DNA from 2 places in the Pelorhabdus sp. sgz311002 genome. Region 2 is predicted to be linked to the other one. Evidence: riboswitches for the same ligand, from Rfam matches in the RefSeq annotation. Region 2 holds a riboswitch; the other holds the start of a gene.
The links. Region 2 has a riboswitch for glycine ahead of AC0NJP_RS08780 (ABC transporter substrate-binding protein). Riboswitches for the same ligand answer to the same signal wherever they lie in the genome.
Positions count from the first base shown of each region.

Region 1: it holds a riboswitch for glycine, as region 2 does, so the genes downstream of both, gcvT (glycine cleavage system aminomethyltransferase GcvT) here and AC0NJP_RS08780 (ABC transporter substrate-binding protein) in region 2, are expected to answer to the same signal.

Region 1 is NZ_JBWBCL010000006.1:79,788-85,853, forward strand. Features, by position in the region: gene gcvH (glycine cleavage system protein GcvH) at 1-224, opposite strand, end outside; gene gcvT (glycine cleavage system aminomethyltransferase GcvT) at 227-1,327, opposite strand; glycine riboswitch at 1,499-1,586, opposite strand; gene AC0NJP_RS10855 (amidohydrolase) at 1,707-3,350, opposite strand; gene AC0NJP_RS10860 (sensor domain-containing diguanylate cyclase) at 3,843-5,336, shown strand; gene AC0NJP_RS10865 (YeiH family protein) at 5,345-6,066, opposite strand, start outside.
Region 2 is NZ_JBWBCL010000004.1:230,704-236,769, forward strand. Features, by position in the region: gene AC0NJP_RS08770 (HelD family protein) at 1-1,364, opposite strand, end outside; gene AC0NJP_RS08775 (methyl-accepting chemotaxis protein) at 1,667-3,697, shown strand; glycine riboswitch at 3,788-3,860, shown strand; glycine riboswitch at 3,873-3,971, shown strand; gene AC0NJP_RS08780 (ABC transporter substrate-binding protein) at 4,143-5,309, shown strand; gene AC0NJP_RS08785 (acetyl-CoA C-acetyltransferase) at 5,703-6,066, shown strand, end outside.

The DNA of each region.
Region 1 (6,066 bases), on a different contig from region 2:
TTCCCGCTAACTGGCGCATAAATATCCGAAACAGCCTTTACTGATTCAATGACAGAGAAACTGTCACCAGCTGTTAGTTCGCGACCTTCTTCTGGCAGCTCGACAAACACAACATCACCTAACTGTGCTTGTGCGAAATCGGTTACACCAATATAAGCCATATCGCCTTCAACCCGAACCCACTCATGATCTTTCGAATACTTTAATTCTGCTAGAATGTTCATCATTATTTCTCCTCCCGTTTATAAAATGGTTTTGAAATCACTTGGGCAGCAATTTTTTTACCACGAATCTCCACAAAAAGCTCCTGACCGATTTGGGCATACTCACTGTTGATTAAAGCCAGTCCGAGATTTTTATCTAGGGACGGTCCATAAGAGCCTGTTGTAATCTGGCCAATTCTTTCTTCGCCGCAAAAGACGGGATATTCCGCTCTAGCCACACCGCGGCCGACCATTTCAATCCCCACCAGTTTGCGCTGCGGCCCCGTTTGTTTTTGCTTTGCCAACACTTCTTTCCCATTAAAATTTTCTTTATCAACTTTTACAAAAAAGCCAATTCCCGCCTCGATCGGCGTAATTTCTGCGGTCAATTCATGACCATATAAAGGAAAGCAGACTTCAAAGCGCAGTGTATCGCGACAACCAAGACCTGCTGGCAAAAGCCCCATAGGCTTACCAACTTCCATGATCGCTTCCCATAGATCGGCAGCATCCTCAGGTGCGCAGTATAATTCAAATCCATCTTCGCCGGTATAACCAGTGCGAGACAATAGTACCTTCTTGCCTGCAACAATCACTTCCGGCCAAAACCAGTAATAGGTGAGATCCGCTAAGGGAGCATCCGTCAGGTTGGCAAGAATCTTTTTAGCCACAGGCCCTTGCAGCGCCAGTTGGGCTGTCTGATCTGACAGGTTTTCTAGCGTAACAGCAAAACCAGCCTTATTTTCTTCCATCCAGGCCCAATCCTTGTCAATATTCGCCGCGTTCACTACCGCCAGATACTGCTCAGCCGAATATTTATAAATAAGCAAATCATCAACAGTGCCGCCGTCGTTATAACACATGGGTGAATAAAGAATCTGGTTCTCTTGTAATCTCGCTACGTCATTTGTCACTACTTTTTGCAAAAAATCTAGAGCATCTTTCCCTGTGACCAGAAATTCTCCCATATGGGACACATCAAACAGTCCCGCCTTCGTCCGCACTGCCAGATGCTCTTCTTTAATCCCGCTGTACTGAACTGGCAGCGACCAGCCGCCAAATTCCACGATTCGACCACCATAACGCAAATGGGTTTCGTAGAGAGGGGTTCGTTTTGCCGTCACTTACATCACTCCTATCATTTTAATGAAGAAAATACCATTGATTTTAGAGCACACAAAAAGGACAGAGAACAACAGTGTAGTTTCACTCTTGTTCTCTGTCCTTTTACCTGAGAGATTTACTCCTGACGGAGTCCCCATCGGTGACACATCGTTGTGTGCTCTCCAGAGTCTGGTCCGGCTGCAGTTTGTTTACCTGAGAGTTTGAACAAAGCTTTGCTCCTTCGGTGCGCCTCGAAGGCGTCTCTCCCGCAGTCATCATTCCTAGTTATAAAGTTTTAAAATAGTAAAGCTGTAAAACCGTCTTTTTTTAAGTATATGAGAGGAAATATTTTCTGTCAATTCACTTCGTTAAAAGATTTCTTATCAAATTGAGAATATTCTAGCCTTCCAGCCGTTCATAAACTACCTCGCCATCAATCATGGTAAGGTCCACTTGAATATCCATCAACTGTTCCTCGGGATAAGCTAGAATGTCTTCGGAGAGAACAACAAGATCAGCCAGTTTTCCCACTTCAATACTTCCCTTGATGTTTTCTTCAAAGCTCGCATAGGCGCCGTTAATCGTGTACAGCCGCAACGCTTCTGCCACAGTAATCTTTTGGTTAGCGCCAATCACTTCCCCGGTTCGTCGATCCCGGCGATTGACCGAGCCGTCAATGCCGCGCATCACACTCTCTTCGCAAGTTGGCGCATCACTACCGATTACCGGTCGCAGCCCCGCGTCAATATAGCTTCTCGCCGCAAACATATAATCGGCTCTATCGCCATAGTAACGGCGATAGTCACTACCGTTAATCGTCATAAATGCCGGATTTGAGACAGGAATAATTGCAAGGGAAGCCATACGAGCAATCAGCGCTTCATCAGTTAAAGCGCAATGCTCAATACGGTGGCGACAATCCTCACGGGGATACTTCGCCGCTGCCTGCTCATAGCCTGTAAGCATCATTTCTACTGCCAAATCGCCTACAGCATGGGCTGTCATTTGACAATTCGCCGTATGTACCGTCGCAATCATAGCGTTAACCTCATCCTGGGTCCAGGTCAAAATTCCTGGCAGCTTCTCATTATGACTGTAAGGCTGGCGGGTCGCACAGGACGGGCCGCTAGTACCGCCGTCAATCATAATTTTCAACGTACCTAGTTTAAATCTTTCGTCGCCAATCCCGCTTTGCAGTCCCAGCGCCAAAAAATCATCGCAGAGTTTTTTAGAAAAAGGCTTACCAAAAACACTGTGCAGCATCGCATAGACCCTAGGCTTGAACTCCCCATTATAGCAAGCTTGCTGCATCAACTGAAATGATTGTGCGCCAAATTCACCGGGATCATGAATCGATGTAATGCCTGTTTTCAAGAGTAAATCATTGGATTTTTTTAGAGCCGCCCGCATTTCTGCATCACTATAGACAACCTTAGACCAAAGATAAAAATTTGTCGTTTCTTTCGTCATGCCTGTAAGGCGACCATTTTCAACAACAACTTCATTTTTCGCAAACTTAGCCGCATCGGCCGGGCTATGAATTCCGCCAGCTGCTAGTGCCAACGTATTATACACGCCCATATGACCGCAGACTCGCATACACTGCACGGGATTTTCTGGCGCCGCCGCATCAAGATCCTCAATAGTCACATGACGCTGCTCTTGCAATTTATTTTGATCATAGCCCCACAGCTTGATCCATTCACCAGGGCGCCGCTTCGTTGCCTCCTGCACAATAATGGCCTGAATCGCCGCAATCGATTTCGCTTTTTCATAGGTTATATCAATAATCGCTCCATCAAAAAAGCCATATAAAATCGGATGAAAATGACAGTCAATAAACCCCGGCGTCACCACTCGCCCCTTAAGATCGATAACAGTTGTCTTTGTTCCTATATACTCCTTTGCTCCCAAGCGACTGCCGACGTAAATAATCCGATTTCCCCGTACAGCAACAGCCTCGCAAATTTCATTTTGATTATTTATCGTAATTATTTTTCCGCCTAAAAAAACAGTGTCTGCAAAAAATTGATTCAAAGCCATAGAATCAACTCCTCTTTTCAGTCTATGTTTTTTCCGCTGTAAAATGCTTCTCTACTAATCATAATTCCTGAGTCATTCCAGCAAATCCTGCGACATCATTCTACCTTTTAAACAGATGAGTCTAAAAAACAAAAACGCAAGACAGCAATATATCCTGTCTTGCGCCATCGCAATCATTTTTCAGTTTTAAATCATTACCATACATGTAACTTTGTCTTACTATATCAATCTTTGCATTAAAAATCTATAGTTATAATGAACAAAGATTTTGCTCCTTTTTAGCTAAAAGCAACAAAAAAGTAAAAAGATCTTATGGTAAAACACAAAGCTTTCCACAAGATTTCTATGAAGTACAAAGCCCAAGGATTTTTTTGCATTTTTTTCCTAGCAACAATATAAACAGGTTCCAATTTATAAAATCTATGTATTGTTATAATGAACAAAATACCGTAAAATTTATATCAAAATAATCATGATGGGTAGGATGATTCCATGCGGCTTTTTCATAAAATTACCCTTTTATTGAGCTTGTCAATCATCTTAACAAGTTTCATGCAATTTATCGTTTTTGATAAAGTATTTATTTCTGACACAGATTCACTCCTCTTAGATATTAATGAGCAAGCCGCCAATAATATGAGCAGCCAGCTTTCCGATTATTTCGCTAAAGTGGAGAAAAACCTGCGAATTATTGCCGAAGATGAGAGCATCCGAGGAAACCAAGATTTGCTTGATAAAGCAAATGCCTTAATGCCGGAAGTAGATATGATTATTATTACCGATCAAAAGGGCGATATGGTACGCCTATCAGGCAATGAATATCGTCCCGTCTTTTTCAATGTATCGGACAGATATTATTTTAAACAAGTCATTACTGGGCGGACCTATATCAGTGATGTCTTAAAATCAGTCATGAATTTTAAAGTGATTACAATTGCTGTCCCCATCATGAACAACGGCCAGGTTACAGGAGCCGTAATTGGCTCGATAAAACTAGACAGAAGTACCTTTGCTTCTCTATTTGATAATAAACGCTTTGGCCGTAACGGTTATATTGCCCTGTTGGATCGGCAAGGCACGATCGTCTACCACCCCAATAAAGAACGAATTGGTCAAAACACAGCGTATTTTGATCAACTAGACCACGAAGAAGGCGCTAAAATGTTAACAGCGCCTTCGGAAACGATGCAATATGTGGGCTACAGCAAAGTACCCGATCTCGGCTGGATTGTAACTGTCAGCACCCCAACAGAAGATATTGTACGTAGCCGCAATATGCTTGTTTACGAAAATCTCTTCTTATCGCTTCTTGGTATTATCGCAATCATTGTTATTGGACTTTACATCGCTAAAGGTTATACCGCGGCACTAGAACAACTCATTCAATCTTTCAGTAGTCTAAAAAAAGGCAACTATAAAAAACTAAATCCCCTTGATTATGCCAAAGAGTTTCGCCAAATGGCGCTTGTCTACAATAACACGATTGAAACGTTAGCAGAAATCCATACAAATTTGGAAGAAGCCGCCGATAAGGATTCTTTAACAGGCGCTTACAACCGCCGTGCTTTTGACCAAGAATTAAGCCGCTGCCAAACAAATCTCTGGGCTGAATCGATCGGACTGCTGCTCTTAGATATTGATTATTTTAAACGTCTCAATGATACTGACGGACACTTAGTTGGGGACGATATTCTAAAAAAATTCACGAAAATCATGCAAGACATTGCCGGAAACCAAGCCGTATTTCGCTTTGGCGGTGATGAGTTTGCCATTATTTTACGCAACTTTTCCAAAGAGGAGTTATTTTCCTTAGCGGAAACCATTCGTTTAAGCAGCCAAACATCACTAAACGGCTGTACCGTAAGTATTGGCCTAGCAAAATTTCCTGATGACATAACTTCGCTTGACGAGTTAGTCGCCTGTGCTGATAAAGCACTCTACCTTAGCAAACGAAGCAAAAACAAAGTGACACTATATTCGCCTTAATGAGTTCCTCATAACAGGCCACTCAGATGCTGCACAAATAAAGAAGCAAAAGCGACTGCCGCCCAGCATACTGAACCTAATAGAATGGGCCGTACGCCATTTTTCACAAGTTCAACCAATCGAGTATTGAGGCCAATGGCGCTCATGGCCATCACAATTGCAAATTTGCCGCAAGATCCTAATAATCCAGCAAGACTTTCCGGCAAAACTCCCGCTGTATGAATCAGCGAGGCAACAACAAACCATAAAATAAACCAAGGAAATATTCTCTGAAACGAAAAAGAGTTTTTCTGTTTATTGCGATAAGCCATGACACCAGCCAATAAGAGGCAGATGGGAACAATCATCAAGGCCCGCGTCAATTTGACTATCGTAGCATAACTGCCTGCCGCATCACTGTAAGAGTAAGCCGCAGCAACAACCGAAGAAGTATCATTGATAGCCGTACCAGCCCACATACCAAAACCAGTATCAGATAACTGCCAAAAGTGTCCTAAAAAGGGAAACAAAAATACAGCAGCTACATTGAATAAGAAAATAGTAGAAATAGAAAAAGCAATTTCTTTATCTTTTGCTGCAATCACCGGAGCTACAGCAGCAATAGCTGATCCGCCGCAAATTGCGGTACCAGCGCCAATCAGCAGCGTTGTCTTACGATCAAGCTTTAATAGTTTCCCCACTAAGTAAGCTACGCCAAAAGCGGTAAGCAAAGTAAAAATCATTACAGAAA
Region 2 (6,066 bases):
TTTACAAGCTTAAAGGCGCTTTTGACTGTGAAAATTTCCTGGTAGGTTTCTAATAGATCAAGAGAATGCCAACGTTTGCCGAATTTTTGCAGAAAAGCATCTGCTTTGTTCCGTAGCTGCGTCATTTCTTTGTCATCATGGCCTTTTTTCTTGTGAGTTGCGGCGAGAACATCTAGATAATTTGTCACTCTAAAAGTGACAAGATTGACTAAGGAACGCAGTCGTTCATTGCAGGGAACGGCCGCATCGCTCAAAAAGCGCTCCAACTGGTCTTTTGCTGGTATCGTCAACTTTCCTTCAAATAGGCTGATGTCTTCGAATTTTAGACAGTATTTTTGAATCTTTTGTGCTAAGTAATTTTCTAAAATTCGTTGAAAATCGAGCGAGCCTTTGAGACGAGCCCTGGCTTCAATATTTTGAATGCGGCTTTTGTCTTGGGCCGCTAACAGTGTATCAAGACGATCTGCTTGACTTAAGGGACGTTTAATGCCCGTAATAGCGGTAACAAGATCTTCCCAGACGAGCTGAGTTACATCGGCAGCATCGATTTCCGGCAGCAGCTCCGAAATATAATCGAGAAAAATTCGGTTGGGTGCAATGACAATGAGCTTTTTGGGATTGAGTTTTTCGCGGTACAGAAGATAGGAGAGTCGATGTAGACCAATCGTACTTTTGCCAGAACCAGCTACGCCCTGAATGACTGTGACTTGATTTAAAGGCTCGCGAATGATTTTGTTTTGCTCAGCCTGAATCGATGTGACAATGTCTTTTAGTTTTTCCGCTGCGCCTTCTTTCAGACGGTCTACCAATAAAGGGTCGGCTAGCAGCGCTTCTTGTTGGTTCGAAAGAATCTGATCTAAAATGAAATTGTCTACCATATTTTTGAGCTGACCTGCTTCAATTTTATATTGCCGTTTTAGGCGAACGTCGCCCTCATAGTGGTATTTATTTAAGACTTCATAGGAAGCCCGGCCGCCGTAGCATTCGTAAAATACGGTAGCTATGGGGTCGCGCCAGTCAAAAATCAGAAAATCTTCGGGCCCGTTAATTTGCAGACGCGTCACTTTACAACGACCAATATAGTAGCTTTGAAACGCTTCGGTACCATCTTCGCGAAAGTCAACACGGCCAAAGTAAGGAGATGGCAGGGCGTTTTCAATATCTTGAATTTTACTGGCGTGATCGCCGCGTAACATAGCGTGAACATAGGCGCTGACCTCATCTTTGATCAACAGCGACTGCTGCATGCTCGTAAATCGGTTGTCAATATCAGAAGCGAGGTCAGTCATGACTTGCTTCATTTCTTGGATTGTAGCGGCTAAATGATTCTCCTCAATGGGAAAATCAGGATGGTTTTCAATCATAAGGCCTCCTGGGAAAAAGTAATAAAATGCGCGATAAAAGAAGCCTCTGCTCAGATGATCAGAGGCGTAATTTTTAAAATAAGGTGTCTTTATTATAAGTCTAGGCGTCGGTGAATACAAGTCAGGCTTATCAGTGAATTGTGATCGTCTTATTCAATGAAAATAATCCACGAATCGACAAAAATTGCTTTACTTGGATTTAGTTTTATTCGATAATGATGCTAGGAGCATTCAATGAAGATAGGAGAGAAACGGATCAGCTTTGTGGAGAAATGATTTGACAAATTGAAAGGAGAATGGCGATGAAAATCACAACAGTTCGTACGAAACTCATGTTGTTATTATTACCATTTTTATTATTTGCCTTTAGTATTTTATCAGGCATCGGCTATTATTTTTCCAATCAAGCCTTAGAGCAGAGCGCCAGAGAAACAGCACTGGCCATGAGTTCTGATTACTCACATCAAGTGCGGGATGCTATTAACGAACGGGTTATTGATCTTGAAAATTTGGCTAGTAACTGGACTGTGAAAAATCATAATGATATGGGGCTGATTGTCAAGTTGCTACAAGAAACTCATGACCGTATCGGTAATTTTGATAATATTAACTACCTTTTACCGTCGGGTGAAGGGGTTCGTTATAATGGAACAACTACAAATGTAGCAGATCGTGACTACGTAAAAGCGGTTGTTAGTACGAAAAAGATTTATATTTCTGACCCCATATTGACAAGAGGGACAGGGCGCATGGGGGTTATCATTGCCGTTCCTGTTTTGGAGCAAGGAAACTTGACCGGGATTATTACTGGCAATGTATCGCTTGATAAGGTTACTGATTTAATTAAAGACAGTCGTTTCAAGGAAACTGGTTTTGTAGCGATTGCCGACAATAACGGCATGCTCATCGGTCATTCGCGCCAACCTGAACTTGTTGGCAACGTGAATTTTATGGATCGCAAAGTTAGTGATGCTGTCAAAACGACGCTGCCAGAAGTGGATAGTCGGTTTACGGCTCACTTTACGTCGGTTGCTGGTGGCAAGACGGTCATTGGTCAATATAAAAATCTCGATGGGGTTAGTCATGTGGCTGGCTTTGCGCCGATTTCCTTACCAGGAGGGAAGCAGTGGGTTACGATTGTATCAGCGCCTGAGGCGGAAGTTTTTGCAGCGACGAACCGATTGGCCAAAACACTGCTCTTTGTCTCGATAGCCGCTTTATTAGCTGCCGTGTTTTTTATCATTTGGATTAGTAATCACTTTGCTAAACCGATTCAATGGATTCGCGATGAATGCCAGCTTTTGGCCCGAGGGGATCTGTGCCCTGTTGCGTCGAAAGTGCAGTCAGACGATGAACTGGGACAACTGGCGCAAAGTTTTGCGGATATGCGTCTTACGCTGTGTCAGCTTGTGCAGCGGGTGAAACAGCAAGCGGAGGCAGTGAATAGTTCAGGCAGTCAGCTTAGGGAAAGCGCTGATCAATCGGCGCAGGCTTCGAATTTAGTGGCGCATTCTATTACGGAAATTGCTGGCGGTATGGCGGCAACGGCTGCTTCGGCGACTCATATCGCTGAAATTATTGATAACATGTCGAATCGCACAGCTCAAATAGCTGAGACGGCTCAAGCTGCTGCGGGAATTGCTCAAAATACGGCGAAAGAGGCTGAAATTGGCCAGAAAGCGGTTGGACAGGCAGTAGGGCAAATGGAACAGATTAATTCGGGGTCACAAGCAGTAGCCGCCGCGATTGAACAATTAGCAAAAGGATCAGATGCAATTCGTCCGATCGTGGCAATGATTTCGGAAATTGCTGGCCAAACGAATTTATTGGCCTTGAATGCCGCAATTGAGGCGGCTCGTGCCGGCGAGCAAGGCCGTGGGTTTGCCGTCGTAGCGGAAGAAGTAAGGAAATTAGCTGAGCAATCCAATCAGGCTGCCCAGAAAGTTACTTTACTGATTCAGGAAAATCAAACGAATATGGATCAGGCGATTGCTGCGGTACAGCTTGGTACAGAAGGGGTGCGCGTTGGTCGGGAAGTCGTGAATTCTGCTGGGAAAACCCTAGAAAATATTATGATAGCCATTGTAGCTTTATCAGAGCAGATGAAGGGGATTTCTGATTCGATCCAAACAATGGCGGATCATAGCAAATCAGTAGCTAAGGAAATTCACGGTGTCGATACAGTGAGTCGTAAGACAGCCGCGGAAGCTGAAACTGTTTCTGCCGCTACAGAGGAACAAGCTGCATCTATGGCGGAAATTGCATCGGCAAGTAAACGGTTAGCTGATCTTGCTGTAGATCTAAAGACAGCCGTAGAAAAATTTTCTGTGTAATTTTATATTTAATTACACTTGCATATTAAGCTATCTTGTTTTATAATTATAAACGTTTTCGATGTACACACTAAAACTACATATTTCCGGATGAGGTTTGCGAGAGAGAGGCTGAATCAGCCCGCCGAAGGAGTAAAACTCTCAGGTACTCATAAAATTGGGTGATATCGTAAAGGGACGGGACTCTGGAGAGATCCGAGCGCATCGGACGCCGAAGGTGAAATACAGCAGAATTGCTGGCAAAGCTCTCAGGCAAAAGGACAGAGACAAAAAGTGCGAATGTATTTAGTTTGTTTTATTCGTATTTTCTTTGTGATTCCAGAGTCAAATCATAGCTGATTTGACTCTGTTTGTTTTTGGGGGAGCTTTTTGGCATCGTTGCATGTAAGGTACATCGCAGATCAGTAAAGAAAGCAGCGATAGCTGTAAAAGGAGAGATTTTGAGATGGGGAAAAAATGGTTTCGGAGTATGACAGCGGCGCTTTTGGTACTGATGGCAGCCAGCTTTTTAGGGGGCTGTGGCGCTAGTTCTTCCAATGAAGTGCAAATTGGTCTACTGAATGAATTAACAGGCGGCAACGCTACCATGGGAAATTCTACTACGAATGGAGCGAAGCTAGCGATTAAAGAAGCGAACGCGAAAGGTGGCGTCTTGGGAAAACAAATTAAAGCCGTAGTGGCTGATAATAAAAGCGAGCCGTCTGAATCGGCTAATGCCATGACGAAACTAGCGACACAAGATCGTGTAGCAGCTGTTACCGGTATCTTTTCTAGTTCTAATGCCATTGCCGCTTCGAGCGTAGCTGAGTCGGTAAAAGTACCGCTGTTGGCAGTGGGGGCGACAAATCCCAAAGTAACAGTCGACGAAGGCACTGGTAAGGTAAAGGATTATACTTTTCGAGTTTGCTTTATTGATCCTTTCCAGGGGACCGTTGGCGCCAACTTTGTTTTAAATAATTTGAAACTGAAGAGCGCTGTTATTCTTGTCGATAACAGCAGTGACTATAGTAAAGGGTTGGCCGCTTTCTTCAAGAATGCCTTTACTAAGGGTGGCGGCGCCGTGCTTGCTGAAGAAGCGTATTTGCAGAAAGATCAGGATTTCAAAACGATTTTGACGAAAGTCAAAGGGTTACATGCTGATATTATTTATGTGCCTGGTTATTATGAAGAAGTAGGCAAGATTGTAAAACAAGCTAGAGAACTTGGAATCACATCGCCCATGCTTGGCGGCGATGGTTGGGATTCGCCTAAACTCGTAGAGATTGCTACGCCAGAAGCGCTTAACAATACTTATTTCACGAACCATTATGCGGTTGATAACACAAATCCCACATCGCAGGCTTTTGTGGCTGCCTATAAACAAGAATATGGCCAATCGCCTGATGCGATGGCGGTACTTGGCTATGATGCAGCCAATGTTTTGATTCACGCCATTCAGCAGGCTAATAGCTTAGAGCCGGCGAAGATCCGTGAGGCTTTGGCGGCAACAAAAGATTTTGCTGCAATTACGGGAAATATTACATTGAATGCGACGCATGATGCCGTAAAAAATGCGGTAATCATCGAAATGAAAGATGGCAAACAAGTCTTTAAAGCTACAGTCAATCCCTGATTAGCGATGGAAGAGAATATAATACAAGAAATTTTGTAAAAATAGGAGCAGCAGGAATGATTTAGAATTCCTGCTGCTCTTACATATTTTGTGAAAAAATATACTTAATAAGACGGTGAACTTTTTGGAGAATTATCGGGAATTGCAGTATATAGACACAAATGATGAAAAACAAGACATGATACGAACAAAATAATAGACATGTTAGACAAAGTTATCATTTTAATTTTCAGATTATTTTAAAGAAAACGTATATTTTGAACGGCTTTTCTGCAAATAAAGCCAAGTCTAATTTTTGTCGGAAAAGCTGGTATGGATCTTGCAATATAAAGACCGTGAGAGCCAAAGGGACTCTTGCCAGAATAAGAGAGAAAACTGTGAGGGGGTATTTTAATGAAAGAAGCAGTTATTGTGAGTGCTGTACGTACGGCTGTTGGCAGTTTTAATGGTTCATTGGCGTCACTGTCGGCGGTAGAATTAGGGGAAATCGTAATTCGTGAAGCCTTGTGCCGAGCAAAAGTGAATCCAGAGCTTGTTGATGAAGTGATTATGGGCAATGTATTGCAGGCTGGTCTTGGCCAGAATCCGGCAAGGCAGGCTGCTGTTAAGGCGGGGATTCCGAAAGAAGTTCCGGCATTTACTGTAAATAAAGTTTGCGGCAGTGGTTTGAAGACGGTGAATCTAGCGGCACAGGCTATTATTGCGGGCGATGCTGATATTATTGTAGCAGGCGGCATGGAAAGCATGTCGAATGCAC